Regions from separate parts of the Furfurilactobacillus rossiae genome, predicted to be linked through region 2. Evidence: riboswitches for the same ligand, from Rfam matches in the RefSeq annotation. Region 2 holds a riboswitch; the other holds the start of a gene.

Region 1 (14,883 bases), 1.3 Mb from region 2:
AGCAGACTTTTTAAAGTCAATTGCTGAGGAACTAACTGAACTTGGGCTATCGGATATCAAAACTGATCCTAACAGTGGTTATGTAACTGCTGTTCTGCCAGCCAATGATGATGGCAAAACAGCACCAATTGGCTTTTTAGCGCATATTGATACAGCGGATTTTAATGCGGACAACATTACACCCAACATTGTTAAGAACTATGACGGTAAGTCAGACATTAAACTTAGCGACGATGGCCAGTGGACATTAAAACCTAGCGAATTTCCAGCATTGCACAATTACACCGGTGACACATTAATTACAACTGACGGTACAACACTTTTGGGTGCCGACGATAAAGCTGGTGTGGCTGAAATTATGACGGCCATGGAGTACTTGCTTAATCATCCAGACGTTAAACATGGTGAAATTCATGTTGGTTTTGGTCCAGATGAAGAAATCGGTACTGGTGCGGATCACTTTGATGCTAAGGGTTTCGGCGTTAAGTATGCTTACACGGTTGATGGCGGTCCATTAGGTGAATTGGAATACGAGACTTTTAATGCCGCACAGGCAGTCGTAACCATTCAAGGCAAAGATGTTCACACGGCCACTGCTAAAGGTGTTATGCAAAACGCACTGCAAATTGGGATTGATTTCCATAATCAATTACCTGCAAGTGACCGTCCAGAAAATACTGAGGGTCGGGAAGGCTTCTTCCACTTGTACAAAATGACAGGGACCGTTGATCAAGCCCAGTTAACTTACATTATTCGGGATCACGATCGTCAGAAGTTTGAAGACCGTAAACAACAAGTGCGGGATATTGCTGATAAGCTCAATGCTACTTTAGATGAACCACGAGTGAAGTTGGTATTGACGGACCAGTATTACAACATGCGTGAAGTACTTGAAAAGGACATGACCCCAGTTGAATTGGCTAAAAAGGCCATGACTGAGTTAGATATCGAACCTGTCATTTATCCGGTTCGCGGTGGGACGGATGGTTCCAAGATTTCGTTCATGGGTGTACCAACGCCGAACCTGTTTGCTGGCGGTGAGAACATGCACAGCCGTTATGAATATGTTTCGCTTCAGACTATGGAACGTGCTGTTGATGTGATCTTGAAGATTACGGAACTCAATCGGCAAGCTTAAGAAGTGGTAATCACTGTTTACAACGCAAAATAAAAAACGACCTTAACAGAAACATCTGTTAGGATCGTTTTTTATTATCTGTCGTGAGCAATGCTAGTTAGCAATCCGCGACAACAATTATGATTGACTTGCTTCATCAGCATTAGCCGCTGGTTTGTCGGCCATCATGTGTGTTGCGACTGAAGTCACAAGGCAGACGACGGCGGCAACGATGCCAATTTCAAAACTGCTATATTGCAACAATTCTAGTTGCCCACCAATATAGCCAATGACCTCGCCCCAGATGAAGCCCCAAAAGATTACAGTTAAGTAACGCATATTGTGACCACCTTTCGTATCAATAGTAGTTTAACACTCTGACTACTGATTTCAATAAACTTTCATTCGCGAATACGGATAATTTTGGCTGGTTTTGTTATAATATGAAAGACGAACAAACGTTTGAATATGTAATCTTATCGATTATTCAATGAAAGGGGGATGCTTGTGTCTTCTGAGACTGAAATTGATGCAGCAACGGTACCGTCATCTGGCGAAATAAATGGTCTCGTACCATTATCTGTTATCAGTAGTTATAGTCTATTGCAAAGCCCAACAAGAGTCACAGAGCTCGTGCAAACTGCAAAGCAGCGAGGGTATCAGGCGGTTGCACTGACTGATATTAATGTGTTGTATGGCGTTGTTGACTTTTTTAATGCTGCCCGACAAGCTGGCATCAAACCATTAATCGGTCTGACCATCGAACTAGCCAGTGAGGTAACTGAGCCAACGGACAATGACCAGGCGATGCCATCAACAAAACATAATGATCTGCCAACATTCCCGCTAACTTTGATTGCTAAAAATGAGCATGGCTATCAAAATCTAATTCAAATTTCGTCAGCAAAGATGACCCGCGAAGAACGCGATCCATTAAAAGTTGTTGATATCAGTGATTGGTTGTCGGATTTGGTCATCGTTAATGGATTACAAAGTGAAGTTGGCCGACTAGCCAGTACGGGACAACAAAACGTAGCGGCTCAACTCATGACGCGGTTGCAAAAGATTGCCAATGATACGGTATACCTTGGTGTGAGTGATCAACAATCAAGAGCGACGATCGACACGCTTCAACAATTTGCAGATCAGAACCATTGTCGATTGGTGGCCGTCAACGACGTTCGCTATTTGAACCCCGATGATAGTTTTAAGGCTAGTGTGATGACGTCGATTAGTAGTGGCGAACAAATCACTAATTTAGGAGCTGTAAGTCAACAGACAGGCCCATGGTATCTTCGTGAGGCGGTTCCGCTGGCTAATCACTATCATGAATTGGGTCTGGATGAGGCCGTCCGGGAAACGGGGCACATTGCTAACATCGCAACGGTTGACTTTACGTTTCAAGCCCCACAATTACCACATTTCAAGACGCCCAGTCATGAACCGGCGGCAGATTATTTGCGACAATTGTGTGCCGCAGGCTTGACCAAACGTTTAGGCGAAGGCAATCCCCTGGCGGAGCGGTATCAACAACGATTGACTCATGAGTTAACTGTTATTCATCAATTAGGCTTTGACGATTATTTCCTGATTGTTTGGGACGTGATGAACTATGCTCATGAACATCACATTACTACCGGTCCAGGACGTGGCTCGGCGGCTGGATCCCTGGTTGCTTATGTACTCGCTATTACAGAAGTTGACCCGTTAACATACGACTTACTGTTTGAACGATTTTTAAATGATCAACGGGCCCAAATGCCCGATATTGATCTGGACATTCCAGACGACAAACGTGACGAACTGTTATTGTATGTGCGCGATCGATATGGCGCTGATAAAGTTGGCCAGATCATTACGTTTGGAACCCTCGGTGCTAAGCAGGTTATTCGTGACGTTGGCCGTGTATTTGGTTTGTCCACGTTTCAAATGGCTGAATGGAGCCGAACGATTCCTGGTGGATTAGGTGTGACGTTGGCTAGTGCCCAACGTGATTCACAACCCCTGCGCAATCTAATTGCGGACAGTGGCGTCAACTCTTTACTGTTTGAAACAGCCATGGCGTTGGAAGGGTTGCCGCGACATACATCAACGCATGCTGCCGGTGTTGTCTTAAGTGATCAGCCATTAACAGATATTGTCCCGGTTCAATCAGGCTCTGAAGGTCTGCTCGTAGCCCAATTTCCTAAAAACACCGTTGAAGCGCTAGGGCTGCTTAAGATGGATTTTCTTGGACTCCGCAATTTAACCATTTTAGCGAATACATTAGCAGAGATCGAAACGACAAATGGCAAGAAGCTTCAAGTTAATGATATTCCGTTAAATGACAGTGATACATTGGCCTTGTTTCAAAAAGGTGATACCAATGGCGTATTTCAATTTGAATCGAGCGGCATTAAAAATGTTTTGCGTCAATTACATCCAGAAACTTTTGAATTGGTAGTTGCGGTTAATGCACTTTATCGGCCAGGACCGATGGAAAATATCGATCACTTCATTGCCCGCAAAAAGGGCAAGGAGCCAGTCACGTATCCAGCACAAGCATTAGAGCCAATTTTGGGACCGACATTTGGCATCATTGTTTATCAAGAGCAGGTCATGCGAGTCGCCTCAGTTATGGGCGGTTTCTCATTGGGTAAGGCCGATATTCTTCGCCGTGCCATGAGTAAAAAAGATCATCATAAGATTGACGCACTTCGTACCGAGTTTATTGAGGGTGCGGTGGCTAATAAATTTACGCAAGCCGTTGCTGTTCAGGTCTATGACTATATTGAAAATTTTGCATCTTATGGTTTTAACCGATCACATGCCGTTGCCTACAGCAAAATGGCGTTTGAACTCGCTTATCTAAAAGTGCATCATCCGGGTGCCTTTTTTACAGCACTACTTAATTCTGTGCTGGGCAATCCAACAAAAACGAAATTGTATTTGTTAGAGGCAAAACAGCATGGCGTCAATGTAGCGGCGCCCAACGTTAACGTTAGTCAGGCGGGATTCTCACTGGTAAACGGACAAATTGTGTTTGGACTTAGTGACATTAAAGGTGTGCGTGGAGACTTTGTTGCCAATATCTTGGCTTTGCGGCAAAAAAATGGTGCATTTAAAGACTTAGAAACATTTGTCAACGCGATTGAACCACAGTTTCGGAAAACGGATGTTTTAACAGCCATGATCTATGCTGGCAGTTTTGACAGTTTTGGCTTAAACCGAGCTGAATTGTTGGATCTGCTGCCACGTGTGATTTCCGGTGCTCAGGTCAGCATCGATCTATTTGAATCAAACTTGGGGCTTAAACCCAAGGTTGAGCATCGCCATGATTTATCTTTGAAGGAAAAATTAAGTCATGAGGCCGAAGTACTTGGTGCTTATGTATCAGGACACCCGGTAGAACAATATACAGGGCTCAGCCAGCAACTAAATGCAACGCCAATTGTCGATGTAGCGGTCGGGCAAGTGGCAACCGTTATTCTATACACTAGTCGGATCCGTGAAATAAGAACTAAAAAGGGTGACCGAATGGCATTTGTCAGCGGAAACGATCCATCTGGTGAATTGTCGATTACTGTCTTTCCACGACTTTATAAAGAAGTTAGCGAATGGTTGGCGCCAGAACAGGTCGTCGTTGTTACCGGTAAAATTGATACGGGTCGCCAGCTGGAAATCGTGGCAGATCGACTTCAATTGGCCAAAACAGTTCAGGAACAAGGTGTGCATCAGCAATCGCGTCAAAATACGCAACTGAATGGTGGATCCAATACGCGGTCGAATAAGCCTGCTCAAGCGACAACAAGACCGCATGTGTCAGAGCCAGCCACGCCAATCGGCACTTGGTATTTACAACTGACCGAAGCAAACATCACTGGTGGTGCGGAGAATGCCTTTCGACAGCAAATGGGCAGTCTCCGCGGGAATAACCCAGTAATTTTGCATAATCAAGTTGATAACCGGACGGTTAAGTTGGCTTCCGCATTTAATTTAGCGGCCACGGCACAGGTTCGCAATCAATTGATTGGCATTTTTGGTGAGGGTAATGTTGTTTTTCGACGAAATCAGACATAAACGTTTAAACTGTCTTCAACAAAATGAAAAACCGGTGTGGGTTTTCATGAATATTTATGAAAACTCATGAAAAGGGCGACAACGACATTTTAAAAGTGTTAAACTAATATCGTATTTAAGGGAACAATAACGTTCTCAAAAAAGCCACTCTGTGGCACAAACTCAAAGGGAGAGATTTTTGTTATGAAAAAAACTAAAATCGTTAGCACGCTTGGACCAGCCAGCTCAGACGTTGATACGATCGTTAAGCTGATTGAAGCAGGCGCCAACGTTTTCCGTTTTAACTTTTCTCACGGAGATCATGAAGAACACCTTGGTCGTTTAAACAACGTCCATGAAGCTGAAAAGATTACTGGCAAGACTGTTGGTATCATGCTTGATACTAAGGGTGCTGAAATCCGGACAACGGTTCAAAAAGATGGCAAGATCGAATACAAGACTGGTGACAAGGTTCGCATCTCAATGGACGACTCCATTGAAGGTACACACGACAAGATTGCCGTTACCTACCCTGGCTTATATGATGATGTTCATGTTGGTGGTCACGTTCTGTTTGACGATGGTTTGATCGACATGAAGATTGACGAAAAAGACGATGCTAACAAAGAATTAGTAACCACTGTTCAAAACAATGGGATGCTTGGTTCTCGTAAAGGTGTTAACGCACCTGGTGTTTCCATCAACTTGCCTGGGATCACTGAAAAGGATTCATCAGACATTCGTTTTGGTTTGGATCATGAAATCAACTTCATCGCCGCTTCATTCGTACGTAAAGCGCAAGATGTTTTGGACATTCGTGCTCTGCTTGAAGAAAAGAACATGCAACATGTTCAAATCTTCCCTAAGATTGAATCTCAAGAAGGTATCGACAACTTCGACGAAATTCTTGAAGTTTCAGATGGTTTGATGGTTGCCCGTGGTGACATGGGTGTTGAAATTCCTGCCGAAAATGTGCCATTGGTACAGAAGGAATTGATCCGTCGTTGTAACGAATTGGGCAAGCCAGTTATCACTGCTACCCAAATGTTGGACTCAATGCAAGAAAACCCACGTCCTACACGTGCTGAAGCATCTGACGTTGCTAACGCCGTATTTGATGGCACTGACGCAACCATGTTATCTGGTGAATCTGCTAACGGTGACTACCCAGTAGAATCTGTTGCAACGATGAACCGGATCGACATCAAGGCTGAAAATGACTTGAGTGTTGATGGACACGCTGTTCACAATTTCGATACTTCAGATGTTACAGAAGCCGTTGCTGCTGCTGTTGCCCGTACTGCAAGTAACTTGCACGTTAAGACAATCGTTGCTGCTACTGCTTCAGGTCACACTGCACGGATGATCAGTAAGTACCGTCCAAACGCCGACATTCTTGCCGTTACGTTTGACGAACGCACTCAACGCGGTTTGATGATCAACTGGGGTGTTTACCCAGTTATCGACACTGCCCCAGCAAGCACTGATGACATGTTCGCATTAGCTAAGAAACGTGTTGTTGAAGAAGGCTTAGCTGAAAAGGGTGACACGATTTTAGTTACTGCCGGTGTACCAGTTGGTACAAAGGGTACAACTAACATCATGCGTGTTATGCGGATCGACTAATTTTAAAAAGTATTCGTTTAAGGCTGCTGACGTTTGTCGGCGGCCTTTTTCTTTCTTAAATTGACGGGTCTTTATAGGCGGATGTCGCTTGCAATCAAGCTTTCTGCTATAATAGACAAAATGAAATTACTGATTTGGAGGCAGCTATGCACGATTTATTAGGCCGTGTGATTGAAACAAAGGTCACTGATCAAAACGAAGATTATTACATTGTTCAATGTGAGGGATTTTCGTTTCAATTTGATAAAAAAGAAGCAGACCATAAACTGGGAATAGGTGCTCAGGTTACTGGATTTGCTTACGAAAATGAAGATCATGATTATCAGATCTCAACGACGATTCCAAAGTCCCAGGTTGGGCACTATGCGTTTGGGACAGTTGTTCGGTCCGCACACGGCCTAGGCGTGTTTGTGGATGTTGGATTGCCCAACAAAGATTTTGTCGTTTCGGTGGACGAATTACCAACGATTGACGGATTGATGCCTCAAAAAGGTGATCGTTTGATGGTTAGCCTTGTTGTCGATGCGAAAAACCGTTTGTGGGCGCATTTAGCTGATTCTGAAATTTTTACTGCTATCAGTCGCCGGGCGACAACTGCAGACAGAAATCATGATTTAACAGCAACAGTATACCGATTAAAACTAGCTGGGACTTTAGTTATAACTGACGATTATTATCTTGGGTTTGTTCATCCTTCTGAGCGTGATCATGAACCACGACTAGGGGAACAAGTACACGGCCGTGTTATTGGTGTGCGTCCTGATGGTGGACTGAACATTTCATTAAAGCCGCGAGCTTATCAGGCAATTAGTGAAGATGCTGCGCAGCTGTTGGCAACGCTTGGACATGAAGCGAGTCATACGTTGCCGTTTACAGATAAAAGTAATCCTGATGCCATCAAGGCGTATTTCGGGATTAGTAAGGGGCAGTTTAAGCGAGCAGTGGGTCATTTACTCAAAGCCCGTTACATTGAACAGAGTGCAGATGGCATTACGTTAACGGAGACCGGTGTTAAAGCAGCAAATGAACAGTGAAAATAAGATTCCAACTTCGATTGTGGATCCGATGGACGACTATTTGACCTATATTAAGGTCGAGCGTGGTTTGTCCAAGAATAGCATCATCAGTTACAAACAGGATATTCAGGCATTTAGCCAGTTTATTGCGGGTCAAGGACTTACTAGCCTTAAACAGGTGGATCGTTACGTGATCCTGAATTACCTGCAAATTGAAGATCAAGCGCACAAAGCCCGTAACACGGTCATCCACAGTGTTTCAAGCCTACGGAAATACTTTTTGTTTTTGACGAGGGACGGGTACGTTGACGAAAATCCAATGTTGAAAATTGATTCACCAAAACGCGCTCGACATTTACCACAAGTTTTGACGGTTGAGGAAGTCGACCGATTATTAGCTGTTCCAGATGTCAGCAAACCACTGGGGATTCGTGATCGTACCTTACTCGAAGTCATGTACGCAACTGGCATGCGAGTCAGTGAAGTGGTTAATTTGACTGGAAACAATTTACATTTAGATCTCGGCTTCATTCAAACTGTTGGTAAGGGCGATAAGGAACGTATCATTCCAATTGGTGATCTTGCGACAGAGTGGCTAACATCGTATATGAACACCGTGCGCCCACAATTGGTCCATGGGCAACCAACAACAGCGATTTTTGTTAATGCTCACGGTCGACAACTTACGCGTCAAGGCGTATGGAAAAACCTAAAAGCGATGGTTAAAAGCGCTGGAATCAAGAAAGATGTGACACCGCATACGTTGCGCCATTCGTTTGCTACACATATTTTGGAAAATGGCGCTGATTTAAGGGTGGTTCAGGAACTGCTGGGCCATGCGGATATTTCAACAACGCAGATTTACACTCATATTTCTAAGCAACGATTAACAGAAGTTTATAAAAAGGCCCATCCGCGAGCATAAGTCAGTTGATAGCAGAATAAAGGAATGTTGGAAAGGAGACGAAGTCAATGCTAGTTAAATACCGTGATGATTATGAAAAAACAACCATGGGCTTACTGTCTTTCTTGCCTGACTTTCACAATATGAAGCATCTAAAAGCAGAGATGGATTGGTATACTGACGGCAGTGGTCGACAAATGTACCTATGGCGAAACAATCATAATCAATTTACTGGTGTCGTGGGCTTTGAATTAGAAGATCAGTTTGTGCTTATCCGATTACTTGTTCTTTCACCTCAAGAACGTAATGATAGTACGAGAAAGGCTATTTTAGATGCCGTAGCAGAATTATTCCCTGAAAAGCGGGTGATGGGCACTATTGCCACTACGCCAATGATTATGCGGTGGAGGAATATTGATGGGCATTAATGCGACAGACACTCGTAAGACATGGCCTGGTCAACGTGCTCATGATCGGGAGGCACAAGTCAATTTAGCACTAGCAAACCAGCCGACGATTAAAATTGCTGACTTTGAAGGACCGTTAGATTTATTATTGCACCTGATTCGCAGCTCAGAGATGGATATTTATGACATTCAAATTTCAGCGATTACGTCGCAATATTTAAAACATTTGCATCAGATGCAAAATATGAAGTTGGATGTAGCAGGCGAATACTTTGTCATGGCGGCGACGCTCATGACGATTAAAAGTAGAATGCTATTGCCTCGGGCGGCTGACGAAGATGAGGATGCTACCGACGATTCGGATCCGCGGTCGGAATTAGTCACGCAATTGCTGGAGTATCGTCGTTATCAACAGGCAGCTGATGAATTGCGTGACAAAGAGCAAGATCGTAAACAACAATTTACTCGCGCTGCGAGCGGTGTGCCAGCGGATGTCCAATTGGGTTCTTTGGTTCCAGGTATTACGGTGGCTGATTTGCAGGCTGCTTTTAAGCATATGTTGGCACAACGACAAATTGCCAAACCTGTTTCTCGAACGGTGTCTGGCGACCAATTTACTATTCGCGAACAGATGCGGGTGATGTTAAATAAATTAGATCGTAAGCGGCCGACCGCTTTTGAGGACTTGTTTTCTGAACAACCGCAAACTGATGAACTTGTGACAACCTTTTTGGCCATGTTGGAACTAGCAAAAATGAATGCTGTCCGGTTCGACCAAAGTGTTGTTAATGGTCCGATTCAGGTTTTTGCCGGTGAACGGAGCAAGGATGATCTAGATAAAGAAGTATTAACGCCATTTGAGGATGAAAAAGAGTCATGACAAATATCGAACAAATTGAAGGACTTCTGTTTATTGCCGGTGACGAAGGCATTTCAGTTGCAGAAATGTCCCATGCAACAGGATTTATGCGCGCGGCAATCAACACGATATTGGATCAGATTGCCAAACGTCATGAAGAAAGTGTGGATGATCCACTCTGTTTGCTAGACAACGATGGTATCTACCGACTGGCTACGAAGAAGGAATTAGCGGGTGTAATTAAACGTTATTTTGAGGCACCGCTAGCGACTAATTTATCGCAAGCCTCATTGGAAGTTCTTGCCATCACTGCTTATCGTCAGCCAGTAACGCGAATCGATATTGATGAGATTCGTGGTGTGTCTAGCACAGCAACGCTGCAAAAATTAGTGCTTCGCAATCTTGTGGAAGCCCACGGGCGCAAAGATGAGCCAGGTCGACCAATTTTATATCGAACAACGAATTATTTTTTAGACTATTTTGGTCTAAATGACATTAGTCAATTGCCACCGTTACCGCAAGCAGAAACGTTAGACGAGGCTCAGGCAGAAACAGGTGATTTGTTCCTGGCGGCTTTTCAAGATCAATTGGCTGGTACAACAGAAGACAAAGAAAAACATGAGGATTAATAATGGCAGAAAGATTACAAAAAGTTATGGCTCGGGCCGGCGTTGCATCGCGGCGTAAGTCTGAAACGCTAATTTCGACAGGACATGTCCAAGTTAATGGGACGGTCATTCGGGAACTAGGCACAAAGGTGACTGCGGATGATGCCATTCAAGTAGATGGTGTTGCGATTCAGCAAGAACAGTTTGTGTACTATTTGTTGTACAAACCGCGCAGTGTTGTATCTACTGCCCACGATGATAAGGGACGTCGAACAGTAGTTGATTTACTGGACGATATTGATGAGCGGATTTATCCGGTTGGCCGTTTGGACTACGATACGTCCGGATTGCTGTTAATGACCAATGACGGTGAACTGGCTAATCAGTTAATGCACCCTAAGTTTAAGGTTGATAAAACGTATGTGGCTAAAGTAAAGGGTGTGCCGACAAACGACGCTTTGGAGAAACTGCGCCATGGTCTTGTTGTTGATGGGCATAAGACATCGCCAGCTAAAAGCAAGCTGATTAGTGTAGATCACCGTAAAAACACGGCCATTGTTCAATTAACAATCCATGAGGGACATAATCATCAAGTTAAAAACATGCTGACCGCGGTTGGCTTTCCAGTAGAAAAGTTGCGACGCGATAGTTATGGTCCTTTGACTCTTGATGGCCTGACTTCTGGTGATTACCGTGAACTGAAATCTGTCGAACTCGAGGCATTACGTGAATCGATTTCAAACAAAAAAGGTTTTCGTCGCTAATCTTTTGTCACATAATTGTCTACCATAAGGAAGATTATGTTGACCATTTTTGGTTATGTGTTAAACTTCACTTGTAAGCAATTACAAATAGAATACTTGGTTCGTCTTCAGGGCAGGGTGAAATTCCCGACCGGCGGTGATAGCCCGCAACTCTCCATCTGATGGGGATTGATATTGGTGAAATTCCAAGGCCGACAGTAAAGTCTGGTATAAAGAAGATTGGCAATTATGAGTCTTATTTTGGTGGATTCAATATGTCTGATCGTGTTCCCTTGAAGGAATATGATGAGGCTTTTTTATTGCCATGCCAAAGAAGATGACCCATCTAAAATGGCACTTAAGGTGAAAAACTGTGACAGTTTCATCGAGGGTGTTTAAGGAGGAGTTTCAGATGGGCAGTACAGCATTACGTCGGATGATCAGCGTAGCCGTGTTAGGCGCAGTTGCAGCGGTCATCATGTTTTTAGAGTTTCCGATTTTACCGGGAGCAACATTTATGAAGCTGGATCTCAGTTTGCTAATTATTTTGCTGGGAACAGTAATTTATGGGTTGGGCGATGGTGCATTGATTGCGCTAATCGCTGTGGTCTTGCATTTATTACTAAAGGGCATCAATCCTTTTAGCTTAATTGGTGATACGATTGCCTTTGTAGCTAATATGGCGTACGTGATTCCGATTTATTGGCTGTTAACACGGTCAGACCGGAAGACCGGCTTTAAATTGTCAGTTGGTATTTCACTGAGTACAGTGCTACTGACAATTATTATGGCATTGCTCAACGCGTTTTTAATGTTTCCGCTATACATGAAGGTTGGTGGCCTACCGCAATCGACAAACATTCCAGCATTGATCTGGACCGTGGTGGTGCCATTCAATCTAATTAAGGGCGTTATTATTGGTATTGCGTTTTGGATTGTTTATTGGCGGATGGCGCCATGGCTAAACCGACAGCATCGTGCCATTAATAATAAATAGTGAATTGAATAAATGAAGCTTGTGACATAAGTTTATTGAGGACGAATAATGTGAGCAAAATCTCGCTCCGAAGTCCTGAGAACGCCGCTTAACCTAAAACTGACCCATTCCCAAAGTTCGGGAATAGGTCAGTTTTCGTTAATGCTCGTTCTCAAATCGGACTTATGTCACAGTTCCTTTCTGTCACTAGTAGTGGGCGGTCTTGTGTTAAACTGACATCACAACATTGTAGGAGGGGTTGGCGTGAATCCAGAACTTTTAATCCGTTTATTATCGGCTTCGCAACCACGACGCCCCAAAGTTATTTTTAATTGTTTGACCGGCAAACGAACGGTGTCAGTGCTCTATTGGGCGCTTCGCTATGATTTGTTGTCATGGCTGAGTGTACTGCCATCGTTACAGTGGGATACTTTTAACGGAGCAGTAAATAAGTTAGTGCGGGAAAAACGAGTGACAGTTCAGTCGGACGGCCAGTTATTGAGCAATGAGGCGCTGGAAAATCATGAACTATCAGAACTCTTTCCCATAAAACAACGACAAATGTACCGTGTTATGCACGTGAAAATCGTGACTGAAACTACTTTATTAGGTATGCAGGCCCTGTCGCATACCATTCATCACGATATGGGCTATTTTCCTGTTAGTGTTAGTGAACGAGCAAGAGTACAAGTGCGGCGCTGGTTCAGAAGCAGTTCATTTGATGAAAATCATTTATGTGAATTAATACAGGCCTTAAATCACTGGTTGGAGACGCTTCCGCCGCGCAACGCAGATGTTTTTTTGAGCCAATTGGCCGGTGAAAAGCATCCAGGATACACTGTTCAACAGCTTTCACAAGCCTTGAACTTGCCGACATGGCAAATTGATTTAATTCAAGCAGCCAACCTAGCTGCATTTGCACAGTTTTGCCAGGCTGATACGCATGGTTGGCGTAATTTATTAAGTCCTTTTATGGATCAGGCATTATCACGACCAGTGAAGCAAACACTTACCGTCGTTCAGCAAGGGACAACAAGGGCCACGATAGCTCAGCAACGAGGATTGAAACCTAGCACAATTAATGAACATTTATTAACTGCTGCGATTTTATTGCCGTTGGATCAATTTCCATATGAAAAATGCGTTGACGAGGCTACTCGTGAAAGTATCGAAAAACGACAGCCAGCCAATATTGATAATTGGCAAGGTACATTAGATGCCACGCCGGATCAGTTTTTTCAGTATCGAATGACACAAATTTGGGAGACAAAGCAAAAATGAGTCGTGAACCGCAGAAAATTGACAATGATATCAAATTACCACGTCATGTTAGACCAGATGATCCACGTTTAAAATTATCAGAGACTGCCGTTGATTTAGCGCGTGATCGACAAGCTGTATTGCATACTCATTTTGGCCTTAAGAAGTTTCGACCTGGACAGGCAGAAGCCATTGACAGTTTGCAACAAGGACGAAATGTCCTAGCCATTCTACCGACCGGAAGTGGCAAAACATTAATTTATGAACTGACAACTTATTTGATAAACCGTCCGTGTTTAATTGTGTCGCCACTGTTATCGTTGATGCAAGATCAAGTGGGACGACTGAATCAGCGCGGTGAACGGCGGGCAGTGGCACTAAACTCCTTGCTTACCAAGCCGGAAAAAGACAGCATCTTAAGTAGACTACAACAATACCGATTTATTTTTATCTCACCAGAGATGCTTCAAAATGAGGGTGTAATGACGGCAGTTCGGCATTGCAATATTGGTCTGCTCGTTATTGATGAGGCTCATTGCATCTCGACTTGGGGGCCAGACTTTCGACCTGCCTATTTGAGCTTGGGCGATGTTCGTAGTCAATTGGACAATCCGTTAACATGTGCGTTGACAGCCACTGCTGATGCGCATGTTCAAGCCGATATTTTGACACAGCTACATTTAAGATCAAGCGCTGAAAGAAATTCGTCGATGAATACCGTTACCGATGATCAACAGAACGTTCAAGTCATCAGACAGTCGGTAAATCGTCCCAACATTTTTCTAGTGATGCGTTCAGTTACTTCGCGAAAGGAGAAGGCTACCGAACTTATGGGCCTGATGGCAGAGATTGTTAAGCCTGGAATTATTTATTTTTCAAGTAAGGCACAAGCGGATGAATGGGCGCAACGGTTAAACGATGCTGGTTATCCCGCAGCCAGCTACCATGCCGGCTTAGATGCGCAAACGCGATATACGGTACAACAACAATTTATGGCAGACCAATTGCAAATTGTTTGTGCAACGAGTGCGTTTGGAATGGGCATTGATAAAGATAACATTCGTTTTGTCATTCACTATCATTTACCAAGCAACTTAAATGATTACGTACAAGAAATTGGACGAGCCGGTCGTGATGGGCAACAAAGTATTGCAATCTGTCTCATTGCGCCTGGTGACGAACAATTACCGGCTGATTTGGCAACGCTTCCGCTGCCAAATGATCATCAAGTCAGAACCTTTTATGAGACCAAACGGCCAACGCTACAAACGGATATGGATCAATTACTTGACTATTACAAAAAGCATCATTTTAGCGAACAACAACTGA
Region 2 (14,883 bases):
AAAGGGACTCAGTGGCCTAAATAGAGTGAGAGGAGATCCAAAGACTATGGCTAAGCATAAGCATAAAAAAGTAACCAAACCCACAACAGCACAAATTCAAGCACGCCACGATAAAGATGAGTTAAAGCAACTCAAGCAAGAAAATAAGATGTTAAGAATCGAGAATGAATTCCTAAAAAAACTCGATGCCTTAGATCACGAAAAATCAGCTCACGCGAAACCGTGACCTTAATTGATGATCTGAGGCGAGTCTTCAAAACGTCGATTAGTTTTATCCTCAAAGCCGTTAAGATACCACGTAGCACGTACTATTACACTAAGCACAGCCAGGGACGAAAATATGATGATGACCAGGTTATCCAAGCCATTGATGAAATTCGCCAAACAGATGCCAAGTATACTCAAAAATACGGTTACCGTCGCATAACGTTAGTTATGCATGAACAGGGATTTAAAGTTAATCACAAACGCGTCCTCCGAATTATGAAGGAACAAGGCTGGACATGTCAGGCCTTTAATAAGCAAACTCGTAAATATAACTCATACAAAGGAGTTGTTGGTAGAATCGCCAAAAACAAGTTACACCGGCGATTCAAGACAGATCGACCATATCAAAAACTTGTCGCCGACGTTAGTGAATTTCGATACGGTCAGATGAGTCAAAGTGAACGAATCTATTTAGAGCCCATCATGGATTTATTTTCGGGTGAAATTTTGGCATTTAACATTAGCGCACATCCAACTCTTGAGTTTGCGTTGAAGCCACTAAAAGAAGCATTAGATGGACTACCTGAGCTTCCTTATCGAACAACGGTACACACAGATCAAGGATTTCAGTACCAACATAAGCAGTGGCAAAAAACGCTTAAAACTCATCATACCTTTCAGAGTATGTCCCGTAAGGCGACTTGCTTAGATAACGCCGCCATGGAATCATTCTTTCATCTCATGAAAGCAGAGATGATGGATGAACACTTCGAAAATCCAGAGAGTCTCGCGCAAGCGATGACTGAATGGATTGAGTTTTATAATAACCGTAGAATCAGGACCAAGCTAAAAGGCAAGTCACCAGTACAATACCGAGAACTTGCCAATCAGTTAGTAGCTTAATTTAGTTGTCCAAACTTGTGGGTTCACTTCAAAGCCATCCCCCTCTGGATGGCTTTTTTCTATGATTTACCTTTCGAGGAATGGAAGTATATTTCCATGTTTGGCTAATTCTTGATTTTGGAAGAGTACTTCCATTTTCTCCGTTTCACGTGAAACGTCCCGTGCCATCCTCGAAATCGGAAAATCTCGATTCTCGCATTATTTATGAAATTGACGCACAATAACCACAAGCAATGGTGTAACAATATCAAGCAACTAGAAAGGAGCATATTTAATGGCATCAATCTATGATTTTTCGGAAACTGAAATGAGCGGCCAAACCATCCCATTAGACAACTATCGCGGTCAAGTTCTCTTGATTGTAAACACTGCTAGCAAATGCGGTTTTGCGCCACAACTGGAAGGCTTAGAAAGCCTGTACAAACAGTATCATGATCAGGGTTTCAATGTTCTTGGCCTGCCGTCGAATCAATTCCACCAAGAACTAGCGACGGATGAGGAAACGGATGATTTCTGCCAAGTTCACTATGGCGTAACCTTTCCGATGACAAAGCGTGTTACTGTGAATGGTGACGATGAAGATCCGTTATTCACCTATTTAAAGGACGCTGCTGGTCATGGTCGAATAAAATGGAACTTTACCAAGTTTTTAGTAGGTCGCGACGGCCAGGTCATCAAACGCTATGCACCACAGACAAAGCCTGAGAAGTTTGAAACGGATATTGTGGACGCATTAAGCCAAGCTGAATAATTATCTATGTAAATCACGAGTTCTGTTGGCTCGTGATTTTTTGTATCTACATGCGGACAGTAGATCACCTAAGCATTGGCTAATTGCTTATGCAGATCAATTAGCTCAAGAATATCCGCTGCTACGTCGCTCCCCTTGTTACCGGCCTTGCCACCAGCCCGTTGTTGCGCCTGCTCTAAGGTATCCGTTGTTAATACACCGAAGACGACTGGTACGTCACTGTTCAAGGCCAATTGACCCACGCCCTTGGCCACTTCGTTACAGACATAATCATAATGGCTAGTTTCGCCACGAATCACCGCACCAAGTGTAACTACCCCTGCGTAACGATTTGTTGCTAGTAATTGCCTGACCATCCCTGAAATTTCAAACGCACCTGGTACCCAGACAACGTCAATGTTATCATCGTTTACTTCATGCCGGTGTAGCATATCTTGCGCGCCACCCAGTAGTTTGCCTGTCACCGCCTCGTTAAAACGGCTGACGACAATCGCAATTTTACCTGGATGTGCTAAGTACTCTCCTGCAAAAACTGTCATTTTCTTATCCTCCACTATTAATAGTTCTTATGAATTTATCCACCGTTTAATCAACATGTAAAGCATGATGAAATTTAAACTGCTTTGTTCTTAAATAATCGTGATCCTCGGCGTACACAGGCACTTCAAGTGGCACACGTTCAACCACTTCGATGCCATATTTTTGTAGACCAGCAATTTTATCTGGATTATTGGTCATCAAACGAATTCTGTCGACACCCTGATCATGTAACATGGCTGCGGCAATCCCGTAGTCACGCTCATCTGGTTCAAAGCCAAGATGTTCGTTTGCCTCTACAGTATCGAGCCCCTGTTCTTGTAACTGATAGGCGCGCAGTTTGTTTTTCAGTCCAATCCCGCGACCCTCTTGGCGTAAGTACAACAAATAGCCACCTTCCGCGCCGATTTTAGTCATCGCCGTAGCAAGTTGTTGACCGCAGTCACAACGTTTGGAACCCAGCACATCCCCTGTAAAACACTCCGAGTGCAAACGTACTAACGGAACATCACTTGCACTCGCCGAAGTTGAATGAAGGAGTAACTGCAAACGTTGATCCGTCGCACTCTCATAATCGGTTAATGTAAACTTGCCATACTGCGTGGGTAACTTAACCTGTACATCAGCCGTGACTGCCCTGTCATTAATCAAGTAACGGTATTGAGTCAAGTCATCGATTGTGATCAACGGAATTCCTAACTTCGTCGCTAACTGTTTTAGTTCTGGCAAACGTCGCATATGACCGTCAGTGGTTAATGTTTCACAAATATACGCAGTTGCTGGCTCCTCGCCTGCCAGACGGGCCAAGTCGACTGCCGCCTCTGTATGTCCACGCCGAACCAGCACACCACCTTCCCGTGCAATCAATGGGAAAATGTGTCCTGGTCGTTCAAAGTCAGCCTCAGCCGCGTCAACCTGACCCAAGCGGCGGATTGTCGTTGCGCGTTCATATGCTGAAATACCGGTGCTCGTGTGACGTTCATCCACGCTAACCGTGAACGCAGTATGAAAATGTTCTGTGTTTTCCGTAGTCATCAAAGTCAGGTTTAACTGCTCAGCTTTTGTGGCTGTCATAGGCACGCAAATCAAACCGCGACCATCCTTCGTCATTGTGTTAACTGAATCTGGCGTTGCTAGCGAGGCAAGTCCAATCAAGTCCCCTTCGGCTTCTCGGTTGGCATCATCGACCACTAGAATCAGTTTGCCATGCTTCAAGGCCGTCAGTGCCGTTGTCATTTTTTCAGTAAGCGTTGCCATATGCTTGGTCTCCCTTCATGTTCTGTAAGTAGCGATAAATGACGTCGATTTCAATATTCACCTCAGCACCCGTCCGTTTAATCGCAAGGATAGTAGCGGACTGTGTTTGCGGGATAAGACTGACAGTGAACCAGTTGGCCATTGCCTTCACAACCGTCAGACTGGTGCCATCAACGGCAATTGCACCTTTGGTCACCACTTGATTAGCTAACGCTTGTGGCAATCGAATCTGAACAAACCGTGCGTTTTCATCCTGCCATTCTCGAATAATGCGGCCGACGCCATCCACGTGTCCCTGCACGATATGACCGTCAAATCGGCCATCTGCAGGAAGCGCTCGTTCAAGATTGACAGGTTGCCCAATGTTCATTGAGGACAGCGTCGTTCGTTTGAATGTTTCCGGCATTACGTCAAGGGTTACGTTTGAGTCACTCACCGATGTCGCCGTCAGACAAACGCCGTTTACTGACAAACTGTCGCCCAGCTGCAGACCCGTTCTAATATTCGACGGTATCGTGATTTCTAGCATTAGGGTATGGCCCTGACGATGAATTTGTGTGATCTTACCAAGACCACCAATAATTCCAGTAAACATCAGTCCAGCCCCCAATCTGCCGCCAGTGATGGCCGGATGAATGTCATTTTAGTGGCATTCCCACAGCTTTCTATCGTCACTGGGGTAAATCTCATTCGCATTGAATCCGCACGACTGGCGAAGGATGCCAGTGACCGACCACCAAAGATTTCCGGAACTTGATAAATAATAAGCTGATCGACCAATCCAGCACGAAGAAAAGCATCATGGATATGAGCGCCGCCTTCGACTAACACAGATTGAACACCTTGATCCGATAACGTTTGAATAACCTTGTCAATTGACCACTCCGACGTTTTAAAGGTTCGCCGTGTATCTTTGTCTTCAATGCCTTTTGTCGACTCTTTCCCTGTCACAAAGTGCCATAGGGGCGCCTCATTCGTTTGCCACAAACGTGATGTATGAGATACTCGATTTCTGCGATCCAAAAGAACACGAACAGGTGGGTAGGCTACCCTTCCTTTGACCAGCAAACGTGGATCATCATCGATTGCCGTTTGACTGCCGATCAAAATTGCCTGCTGTGTTGCGCGTAAGTGATCAACGTCCGCATTGGCTACTATATCAGTCAAATAAGTCCGTTTGCCATCGTTCAATGACAATTTACCATCCAAACTTTGAGCAACTTTGACAGTCACCAACGGTCGTTGATACTCATAGTAAAAGTTGTAGGCACGATTCAATTGCCGAGCGACCGTTTCCATCAGGCCCACATGAATCTGAACCCCATGCTCACGCAAATAGGCAATGCCTTTCCCGCCAACTAAGGGATTCGGGTCCTGTTGCGCAACATAAACTTCTTTGACACCCCACTTCACCAATTGGTGTGCACACGGTGGTGTTTTGCCATAATGACTGCATGGTTCCAAAGTGACATACATCGTTGAACCAATCACATCTTCGGGGTGTGTTACATGTTGATACGCGTCAACTTCAGCATGGGCATGACCAAAGCCAACGTGATGTCCCACAGCCAGTACGCGATCGTTTTTCACAATCACAGCACCCACCAGTGGGTTCCGATACGTTAAACCAGCGCCCAAACGTGCTGCAGCAATCGCTTGCGCCATATAGTCCGACTGTATCATCCAACCACCCCGTTTTTAAATGTATTGAAAATTGCTCGGTTCTTCCCGAGCTTCGGCATCACTCTACAAAAAAACGCCCCGCGAATATAAAAATTCACGGGGCGGTAAATTTGCCTAGGTAAACAAACCCTGATGAAAGCATTCCATCAACGTTTGTAACGATGATTGTTGTGAGACTGCACCAATTTAAAAAACGTACTGCATAATTAACTGGTCGGCCACAAATGATCATCACCAATTTCTTCTCCCATCCAGACTGTACTGTCGGTTGCAGATTCACACTGCATCAACCGCTTGCGCGGGTCACGGACTTCAACAAGCTGTCAAACGACACCTTGTTGTCACCGTCGGTCGGGAATTTCACCCTGCCCCGAAGAAATGATTTATTCAACTGGCATAAAGATATTAGTTTTCAAATTAATTGTCAACGCACAAATTATGATGACTCAATTTATGACGATGGGGTAATTGCGCGCCGCTACTGGATCAGCAACGCTAATCTGCTGGCGCAAAATAATTTGCCACTGTGATCGTGGCAACGCCGTCACGTCGTTTAAGTACAGTTCTCGGTGCCAGTCATCGCCATGATCAATAACAAATGGGCTATTGCCGATAAACATTTGCAGTTTTTCAACCAATGCTGGTGTAACTAGACCGATTTGGCTAACCTGTGCTTCCAGCCCCTCTTTGAACCGTTCATAAGTAACATCACCAATCATTGGCATACTTTCCCTTAGTTGATTGATAGCAGCAATCACAGCATCTGCAGGCATAAAATTGGGTTGTTTCATTCGCATCTGGTAGCGTTCATGGTCATCGTGCAAAGTGCCGTACCAGTTCACCATCAACGGGTAGTGTACAAATTTACGAAAGGTTGCAATGGGAATCCCATGTGTCGGTGCAGTTGACAGGAATTTCCCCAACGCTAGCAAAATTGCCGCATCACGCATGAATTCGGCACTACTTTCATCCCCTTCGCCATCAATCCGCAGATAGTTCCGTTCACCAAGGTCAACAATACTGCCATCAGTCGTTGTCATTGCGTATTCGTCTGGCTCAACTTCGGCCCAATTAAACAAAAATGCCATGTGCATCATCCCCACTTTTTGTGGCGACTTTATCACATGGCATTTTGTGTTTGCTGAAATTCAATCTTGCATTTGTCGGTTAGCGAACAAACTAAATTTTATATTAGCAATTAATCTTCTTCCGAGGCTCCAGTAGACGCGTCGATATCACCTGATTGTGGGTCAGCTTCCACTGGTGTTTCCTCCTCCGTGTCTTCAGAAGCGCCCGTCGATGCATCGGCTTCGTTTCCGTTGTCTCCAGAAGCTTGTTTCAAAAAGTAACTAAACGGCTTTAATGCCTGAGCCTGATACTTTTCGACGAAGGCATCTACCTTGTCCTTAGGCTGGAAACTCGGATCAAGGAACATGTGTTGCGTTGTTAGTGGCATTTCATGGGTAAATTTCACATCAATGACCACTGGCGCACTTGCCTGTTTTGCGGCGGCCATGGCTTGTTTGAAATCGTCCAATGTCTTAACGGTATAAGCCTCTGCACCCATCCCACGGGCAATAGCGGCCCAATCTGTTGCTGGCAGATCAACACCAGAGAGTGGCTGATTACTGTCGTCTTTTTGTTCAGCTTCGATAAAGCCTAGCGTTTCATTGCTGAAGACGATGTTCACAATATTCAGATGATACTTGACCTGAGTCAGGATTTCTTCCATCAGCATGGCAAACGCACCGTCACCGCTCAGACTGTATACATCGCGGTGCGGGTAATTGATTTTCGCAGCAATCGCAGCCGGCAAACCATAACCCATGGTTGCGTATTGACCGGAAGTCGTCCATTTTTGATCGCCGTGAATATCAACTAAACGTTCAAAATTGATGTTGACGTTACCAACATCAACAGCAAAGACAGCTTTATCACTAGCCGTTTGGTTCAACACATTAAAGACTGGTTCTGGCCGAAGTGGTACTTCTTCATCATCTTTGAAACTATCTTGCCAAGAGCGCCAATTTTCTTTGTCAGCTAGCGCAGCTTTATAAAAAGCACTCGGTTCCTGCTGTTCACCTTTAGCTGCAATAGCTGCTAGCGCTTTCTTGGCATCGGCGAGAACTGGCACGTCAATATGATGCCGTTTGCCAAGCTTTTCAGAATCTACATCAATCTGGATAACCTTCGCCTTCGGAGTAAAGAGCATCGAGCTAAACGGCGAGTCATTCCCAACCCAAACGATCAAGTCAGTAGAAAAGCCAAGGTCAGCACCAGGTTTAGGTGCAACTCGACCCGTTGAGCCCATGTAAGCTGGATACGTTTCATCCAAGACACCTTTGCCCAAAACAGATGAAACCAGTGGCATCTTAAACTTTTCAGAAACAGCCTTTAATTCATCAGCGGCACCAAACGCACCCTTGCCAAAGTAAATCATGGGCGCCTTAGCCTGTTCGATCAGTTTGACAGCTTCTTCGATTTTTTGCGGATCTGGTTCTGGATATAGTGGCGCAACGTGATTAACTGCGTTTGATTCATACGTATCATCAATCATGGCCCAGCCAAAGTCTTTAGGAATCGTCAATACGGCAACGCCGTGATACTTATAGGCGTGCCGAATCCCCTCGTCAACTAGCTGTGGCAACCCTTCAGCATTCATTGCGGTTTTATTCCAAACAGCAACATCGTTGAAGGCTGGTTCCTCATCCATGGCTTGGAAGAAATCCCGGTTCATATTGCTTGAAGGTACCTGAGCCACAATGGCCAGCAACGGTGCGTGGTCATGACGAGCATCATACAAGCCATTCATTAAGTGGATGGCACCAGGACCCGCTGATCCAAAACAAACACCAATTTTACCAGTCAACTTTGATTCTGCTGAGGCAGCCAATGCGCCAGCTTCTTCGTGACGAACCTGAATGAACTTCAATTTATTACTCTGGTTATAAAGAGCGTTCATTGTTGAATCAAACGAACCACCGGGGTAACCAAAAATATGATCCACGCCCCACGCTTCAATTACCTTCAGTACTGCATCTGAACCACTAATCTTATTGGCCATATCTGGTCTCCTTTCATAAATCATGACAGTTTTTAATTACTGTTTATCAAAGTTTCAATATAAATTTTCAATATCGAAACTTTGTGAAAAATGAAATCGCTTTCGGTGATTAATGTAAACGCATCTTTTTCATCTGTGAAGCTGTGAAATAGTTAACAATACGTGCTCTAAATGCCTTGCCACAACAGTCTTAGCCTAGCTTTTCAGAAAAGATGGTTAGAGAATATAAAGCTCAATATTTAGTTCACTTTCCGGCAGTCAAGCTAGCCCATTTTCACAATTTTAGGCCATTTGTTACACGTGAAACGTAATCAGGTTTCTGGTCACCAGTTAACAAAAATTCCGCCATAATGTGCCGAAGGTTAGCACTTCAATCGGTAGTCTTTTCGCCACCCAAACGCTATCTTACGATAAAATAATAAAAAAGTTATTATCGAGGAGGCGTTTAAAAATGACAGATGTTTTATCATTGAACCATGTTGCCAAACATTTTGAAAATCATCAGGTGCTAAGAGACGTGACGTTTGCAATTCCAGCTGGTCAAATCGTCGGCTATATCGGTCAAAATGGTGCTGGTAAGAGTACCACTTTAAAAATCATTCTTGGCCTAGAGCAACCTAGTGACGGTGAGATAACTATTTTAGGCCAGTCACTGCACGAACATCGTGATGAACTCATGCAGAGAATCGGTTATGTACCCGAAAATGCTGATATTTTTGAAGCCCTCACTGCCAATGAATACCTTAGTTTTATTGGCCAACTCTATGGGTTAACCGAGGCGGATGCTCGCTACAAAGCGCAACAGCTGCTCACCATCCTAGGTAATGGAGATAGTTTCAACAAACCCATCAGCAGCTTTTCAAAAGGCATGCGGCAGAGCGTATTGATTATTGCGAGTCTTCTACACAATCCTGACTTACTGTTTTGGGATGAACCACTGAACGGACTTGATGCCAACACCGTCCTAATCATTGAAGAGGTCTTGGGTAAACTTCGGGATCAAGGCAAAACCATCTGTTACTCTTCTCATATTTTAGATGTCGTCCAGGCCGTTAGTGATCAAATCTTGTTACTTCACGATGGCAGGGTAGCGGCCCACGGAACGTTTGCTGATCTATCAAACAGCACTGACACTACCCTCCAACAGCTGTTCAATGACATGACCGGTTTCAAAGAGCATGGTGAAAAAGCCTAAGCGTTCATTGTTATTGTCCCCTTAGAGTAGACAGACGAAATAATAAATCGTCTATCTATTTCTAAGGGGATTTTTGTATGGAAAAACAAGGACGTTCGTATAGTCTTGAACAAAAGCTAGACACTCTTTATCAGTTCAAACACTCAGGCAAAAGCATGAGGGCGTTCACCAAGGACTTTGGAATCGCATTTGTAACACTTAAAAAGTGGCTTGGCCTTGAACAATTAGAAGATTTTAAAGCGCTTGAACCAAGTCATGAATGGAAACGGTATTCGCAAGATACAAAGAATGCCGCAGTTCATGATCGCTTAGTCAATGGACTGTCTCAACTAGATATCGTTAAAAAGTATCAGATTAGTTCTACTTCTGTTTTACGAAGGTGGGTAAATCAGTATACTAATGGCAAGGAAATCAAAGCCACTAGTAAAGGACAAACAACCCATATGAAACAAGGTCGAACCACCAGCTATCAAGAACGTATTGAAATCGCAAAATATGCCCTCGTTCATGAGAAGGATTATCACACAACTGCCAATCATTTTAACGTGTCCTATCAACAGGTTTACACATGGGTACGTAAATACGAGAAGGATGGGATTCATGCGCTTCAGGATCGTCGTGGAAAGCGACTAAATCGTGAACCTGAGGAGCTAAGCGAAAAAGAGCGTTTAGAGTTGCGCATCAAAGAGCTGGAAGAGCGCAATGACTTCTTAGAAACACGTGAAGATTTGGCAAAAAAATTACGGGAGATTCAAAGGAGGAATCAATAGATTGGTTACACCCAGTAACCCGAATCGAACGTTATCAGGCGATTCAGGAATTGTCTGAACAAACTAATCCACGAACGCACAAACCTTATGTCATCGAACAGCTTTGTGCCCTTACAGGTATCAAGCGCGCCGCCTATTACAAATGGACACACCGAAAGCCTAATCAACGTGAGCTTGATAATGAAGTCATTTGGCAGTTCATTGAAGAACGTGAAGCTCGTGACTATGGCATCTATGGCTCACAACGAATGACACGGCTGATTAACCGTGAAACTGAGTTTCACGTTAATCGCAAGCGTGTGTATCGCTTGATGGATGCTCACGGCATGACCGCTTCAATTCGTAAAGCGAAGGTTGACCGTAAGTCCCAGAAAGCTGAAGTCATTACCGCAAACATCCTTGACCGTAAGTTTTCCGCTAACGAACCAAACCAACGATGGGTTACCGACTGCACTGAATTACAGTACGGCATAGATACCCTTAACAAAGTGAAACTAAGTGCCATTAAAGACCTCTATGACCATTCAATCATTGCCTATAATCTTAGTGACACAGAAACAGCGGCGGCTGTGACTATCACATTACACCGGGCCTTAGAAACTTGCCCAGACGCAGAACCACTGTTACATACTGACCGTGGTTCTGCGTATACAGCTCGAATCTATGACTTAGAATTACGTCAACATCACATCACACACAGTATGTCTCGTGGTGGTAAACCTATTGATAATGGCGCCATGGAAACCTTTTGGAGTCATATCAAAGATGAATGGTTTGATCTACGACCGGCCGGCACGTTCAAAGAACTTGTCGCCTTAGTCGACGCTGGGATCGACTGGTATAACAATGGTCGTCCGCAAGAAACACTAAACGGCCTGACTCCGAATGAATATCGGAATCAGACCGTTCGCAAAGCAAGTTAATTTATATTATTTCGACTGTTTACTTGACTGGGTCATGTCCACATCGACGTATTGGGGGTGTCCTAAATGCTCTATAAAAAAGGAAAAGCTAACAAAGAAAGTGGACTACTTGTTTTTTTGGATCGCTTTCAATCGTTGTTCGCCAAGCGTCATATTAATTACCAGAAACTGCGACTTATTTTGAAATATAAGCTATTACTTGATACTAGCGACACTTCCTTCTTCACTGTCTTTATGCAAATGAAAACGGACAACGTTAAGAAAGATGACGAAATTCCCACCGCTCGTGGTCTTTTACGGTCACTGTGGTATTACGGCATTTACGGCGTAATTTTCGGCCTATTGCTATTATTTGGCACTTCATTTTCAGCCATGTGCTACTTTTTTCTCGCTTATTTCATGATATTATTCACCACTATTTTATCGAGTTTTTCGTCTGTATTACTCGATCCACGAGATCGACAGATTATTGGTATCCGTGGCGTTAATGATCAAACGCTAAATGCTGCGCGTTTGATTCACATCAGCTACTATGTTGGTATTATTGCCTTTCTACTCATTGGTCCAGCATCTCTGATATTGATTTGGCGAGCATCCCCAATATTTGCCATCTTATTTTTAATTGATACCATTTTATTCACAATATTCACATCGTTTGTTGCTTTGTTATTGTACTTTGTCATTCTTCATACATTTAAAGGTGACAAGCTACGCAACATGATTAACATCTTTCAAGTTGCTTTCATGATTTTAATCTATGCGGCTACCCAATTGCCAAACTTGTTAGACAATCTCAATGTCAGCTTTACGATTTCGCCAATTTGGCATTGGTGGAGCGTCATCGCTTTTCCATTCTGGTTCGCCGCACCATTGGCTGCGTGGCAAGGCACATGGACGCCAAGCCTAATCATCTTCACTGGCTTTGCTATCCTGGGGTTAATCTTAAGTGTCATCTACTACCTTCACATCAGTAGTCAGTTTGAAGTCATGCTAGAAAAATTAGCCACTCACTCGGATAAAAGGCCACGTGTTGGCGTTTGGCAACGATTAATGGTCTTGCCGTACCGTCACAATCTTCGCAAACGTGAGTATTTCAACCTGGCTTGGCGGCTCAACCAAACGGAACGAGACTACCATCTGCGGGTATATCCTGTTTTGGGGCTCACCGTGGTCATCGTATTCGTTTTCCTTGTCGAATTCGGTATCGACGGCGGTCATTGGGAAGCACTTCTGCAGAATCGTTGGCTAACGCTGACCGTTTACGCAATGGCCTTTAGTATTCCGCAACTGATCATCAACCTTAGATACAGCAGTACTCCCGAAGCCATGAGCGTTTTCAAAATCATTCCTGGTTTTCACGCCCATGACTTTCGCCAAGCAACCGTTTGGATGGTCGTGGCTAGATTATTAATCCCACAGGCATTACTACTTGCCGTGTTATTAACACCTTTACTTGGCTGGCAGGCCTTAATCACTGATATTAATGCAACGCTTTATGCGTTATTAATTTCTCAAATCATTGCTGGGCAAAGCATGAGATTGCCGTTTGCCGCTGTATATACAGCCAGTCAATCCAGTAGTCTTGGCCTAGCCAACTCGTTTATAACCGTGTTAGTCCTCATCCCCGGTGTTGGTCTTAATGCGGTTGCGTTACTTCCAAAACTCGGTTGGGGAAACTTCTTAATTACTGGTGTATGGCTAATTATTTTGAGTCTCACCTTGTATCGTTCAAACAAGGCCGCGACTATTAGTCCTCAAGCGTAGTAAAAATACAAAATGTTAAAAGTTAGCAGTCTGTGATGACTTCACCTACCACTCGATTCCACATAAAAAACGCTGTGCAAGCCAATGAGCCATTAGTGACCCATTTTCTTACACAGCGTTTTTGTATAACTTATTTCTGAGTGTCGACAACAACTACTTAGCGGACAAATCTTCGCCTTCGACAGCTTTTAACCGATCTGACAAATCGAACATTGCTGAACGTGAGTTTACATAGGTATCGTCATCGTAATTCAGCAAATCCTGACAATCAGTTACATGTTGGTAGATTTCATCGCGTTTAGACTTGGCTTTAGCCGTCAATTTAACAACAACCTGACGTTCGTCAACCTTTGACCGCGTCCGTTTGACCCAGCCGTTGGTTTCCAAGCGACGTAGTAATGGCGTTAACGTACCACTGTCCAAACTGACACGTTCACCAATTTCATTGACCGTTAACTTGTCCTGCTCCCATAACACACATAGGGCAATGTATTGCGGGAATGTTAGTCCGTAAGGCTTCAGTGTTTCAATATAAAAATGATTAAATAATTTATTCGCGTTATAAACGGCGACACAAAGCTGGTCGTCGATCAAACGTGGTTTAACGTCTGCTGCCATGGTGATTCCTCCATTTACAATGCCACTTAAAGATCCTTTTTAATACCAACAAGACTATCACATAGGACCCTTAAAAATCCAGTTACATAATTGTGAACCATTCATGACAACCGACAAACTTCCATCACTTAATGCTTGTGTATTTATAATTCCACTGCGTGCCGGCCGTGTTATGGATGATCCCCTGAACGTTGTTCTGCTGCAAATATGCATAGTTTGCTTGATACAGTGGCGTAAAGCTCTGTACTTGATTTAAATACTGACTTGCCTGAACCAGGTCTTGCCAACGTTTGCTAGAATCATTAGCGTCTGCATTCTGAGCACGATCAATTAAATCGTCGTACTTCGTGTCTGACCACTTACCGTAATTATACGCCGTATTGGTCTGGGGGATTTGCAAAAAGGTTACCGGATCGTTAAAGTCGCCACCCCAACCTGAGAGCATAATGTCAAACTCACCTTTTTGACCTTGCTGATTAGCGGCCTTAGAAGGAATTGAGCGAATGTTCAGCGTTAATCCTGGTAAGTTCTTTTCAAGCTGACTCTTAAGGAACTGTGCCACCATCGGACTCGTGCCATCATCGTCTGTCGACAGCAGTGTAAGTGTGATTTTTTTCTGATCAATTTCTTTCAAGCCTGTGGCAAACTTCTTCTTGGCTAGTGCCGGTTCATAAGCGACTGTATGGGCAACTTTTTGCTCACTAGCAAAGTCCTTTTTGTTCTTGGCATCAGTGGCTAATCCACCTGGAACAAACCCAGTTGGCACGCGAGAACCATCACCTAAAACCTTCTCTGTCAGCTGAGCTCGGTTGACAGACAATGCGACCGCCTGACGAATGTTCAAGTTATTGATTGCTTTGTTATTCGTAGCATCAGAATCATGAAAATTCCATTTCAAATATGTCATGTACGAATAAGGATACTGCCGGAAGCGCGGATCATCTTTGTAGTTTTTGACCTGTTGGTTAGACGATAACGTCAAACTTAATTTCTTTTGATCGAAAATTTCTACACCGGTCGTGTTATTGCCAATAACTTGATACGTAATTTTGTGTAGCTTAACGACTTTTTTATCCCAGTACTGATTGTTCTTGACGAACTGCCAATGGTTACCGGTCCCGTTCCAACCCGTCATCTTAAACGGACCGCTGTATACCATATACTTTGAAGAGGTGGCATACTTTTTACCATATTTATCAACAATCCGTTGG

The links. Region 2 has a riboswitch for FMN ahead of ribD (bifunctional diaminohydroxyphosphoribosylaminopyrimidine deaminase/5-amino-6-(5-phosphoribosylamino)uracil reductase RibD). Riboswitches for the same ligand answer to the same signal wherever they lie in the genome.
Region 1: another riboswitch for FMN. It lies ahead of LROSL1_RS07030 (ECF transporter S component); the one in region 2 lies ahead of ribD (bifunctional diaminohydroxyphosphoribosylaminopyrimidine deaminase/5-amino-6-(5-phosphoribosylamino)uracil reductase RibD).

What each region holds. Positions count from the first base shown of each region.
Region 1 is NZ_CP040586.1:1,468,655-1,483,537, reverse strand. It holds gene pepT (peptidase T) at 1-1,138, shown strand, start outside; gene LROSL1_RS07075 (YjzD family protein) at 1,256-1,456, opposite strand; gene dnaE (DNA polymerase III subunit alpha) at 1,625-5,176, shown strand; partial or broken gene pyk (pyruvate kinase) at 5,360-6,775, shown strand; gene LROSL1_RS07060 (CvfB family protein) at 6,928-7,815, shown strand; gene xerD (site-specific tyrosine recombinase XerD) at 7,805-8,722, shown strand; gene LROSL1_RS07050 (hypothetical protein) at 8,770-9,129, shown strand; gene LROSL1_RS07045 (segregation and condensation protein A) at 9,119-9,988, shown strand; gene scpB (SMC-Scp complex subunit ScpB) at 9,985-10,596, shown strand; gene LROSL1_RS07035 (pseudouridine synthase) at 10,599-11,339, shown strand; FMN riboswitch at 11,439-11,563, shown strand; gene LROSL1_RS07030 (ECF transporter S component) at 11,731-12,315, shown strand; gene LROSL1_RS07025 (helix-turn-helix domain-containing protein) at 12,559-13,575, shown strand; gene LROSL1_RS07020 (RecQ family ATP-dependent DNA helicase) at 13,572-14,883, shown strand, end outside.
Region 2 is NZ_CP040586.1:136,901-151,783, reverse strand. It holds gene LROSL1_RS00795 (helix-turn-helix domain-containing protein) at 1-226, shown strand, start outside; gene LROSL1_RS00790 (IS3 family transposase) at 223-1,110, shown strand; gene LROSL1_RS00785 (glutathione peroxidase) at 1,385-1,861, shown strand; gene ribH (6,7-dimethyl-8-ribityllumazine synthase) at 1,930-2,400, opposite strand; gene ribA (GTP cyclohydrolase II) at 2,447-3,655, opposite strand; gene LROSL1_RS00770 (riboflavin synthase) at 3,639-4,250, opposite strand; gene ribD (bifunctional diaminohydroxyphosphoribosylaminopyrimidine deaminase/5-amino-6-(5-phosphoribosylamino)uracil reductase RibD) at 4,250-5,338, opposite strand; FMN riboswitch at 5,574-5,720, opposite strand; gene LROSL1_RS00760 (hypothetical protein) at 5,785-6,426, opposite strand; gene spxB (pyruvate oxidase) at 6,537-8,402, opposite strand; gene LROSL1_RS00750 (ABC transporter ATP-binding protein) at 8,854-9,597, shown strand; gene LROSL1_RS00745 (helix-turn-helix domain-containing protein) at 9,675-10,367, shown strand; gene LROSL1_RS00740 (IS3 family transposase) at 10,418-11,290, shown strand; gene LROSL1_RS00735 (hypothetical protein) at 11,357-13,054, shown strand; gene LROSL1_RS00730 (MarR family winged helix-turn-helix transcriptional regulator) at 13,208-13,672, opposite strand; gene LROSL1_RS00725 (peptide ABC transporter substrate-binding protein) at 13,797-14,883, opposite strand, start outside.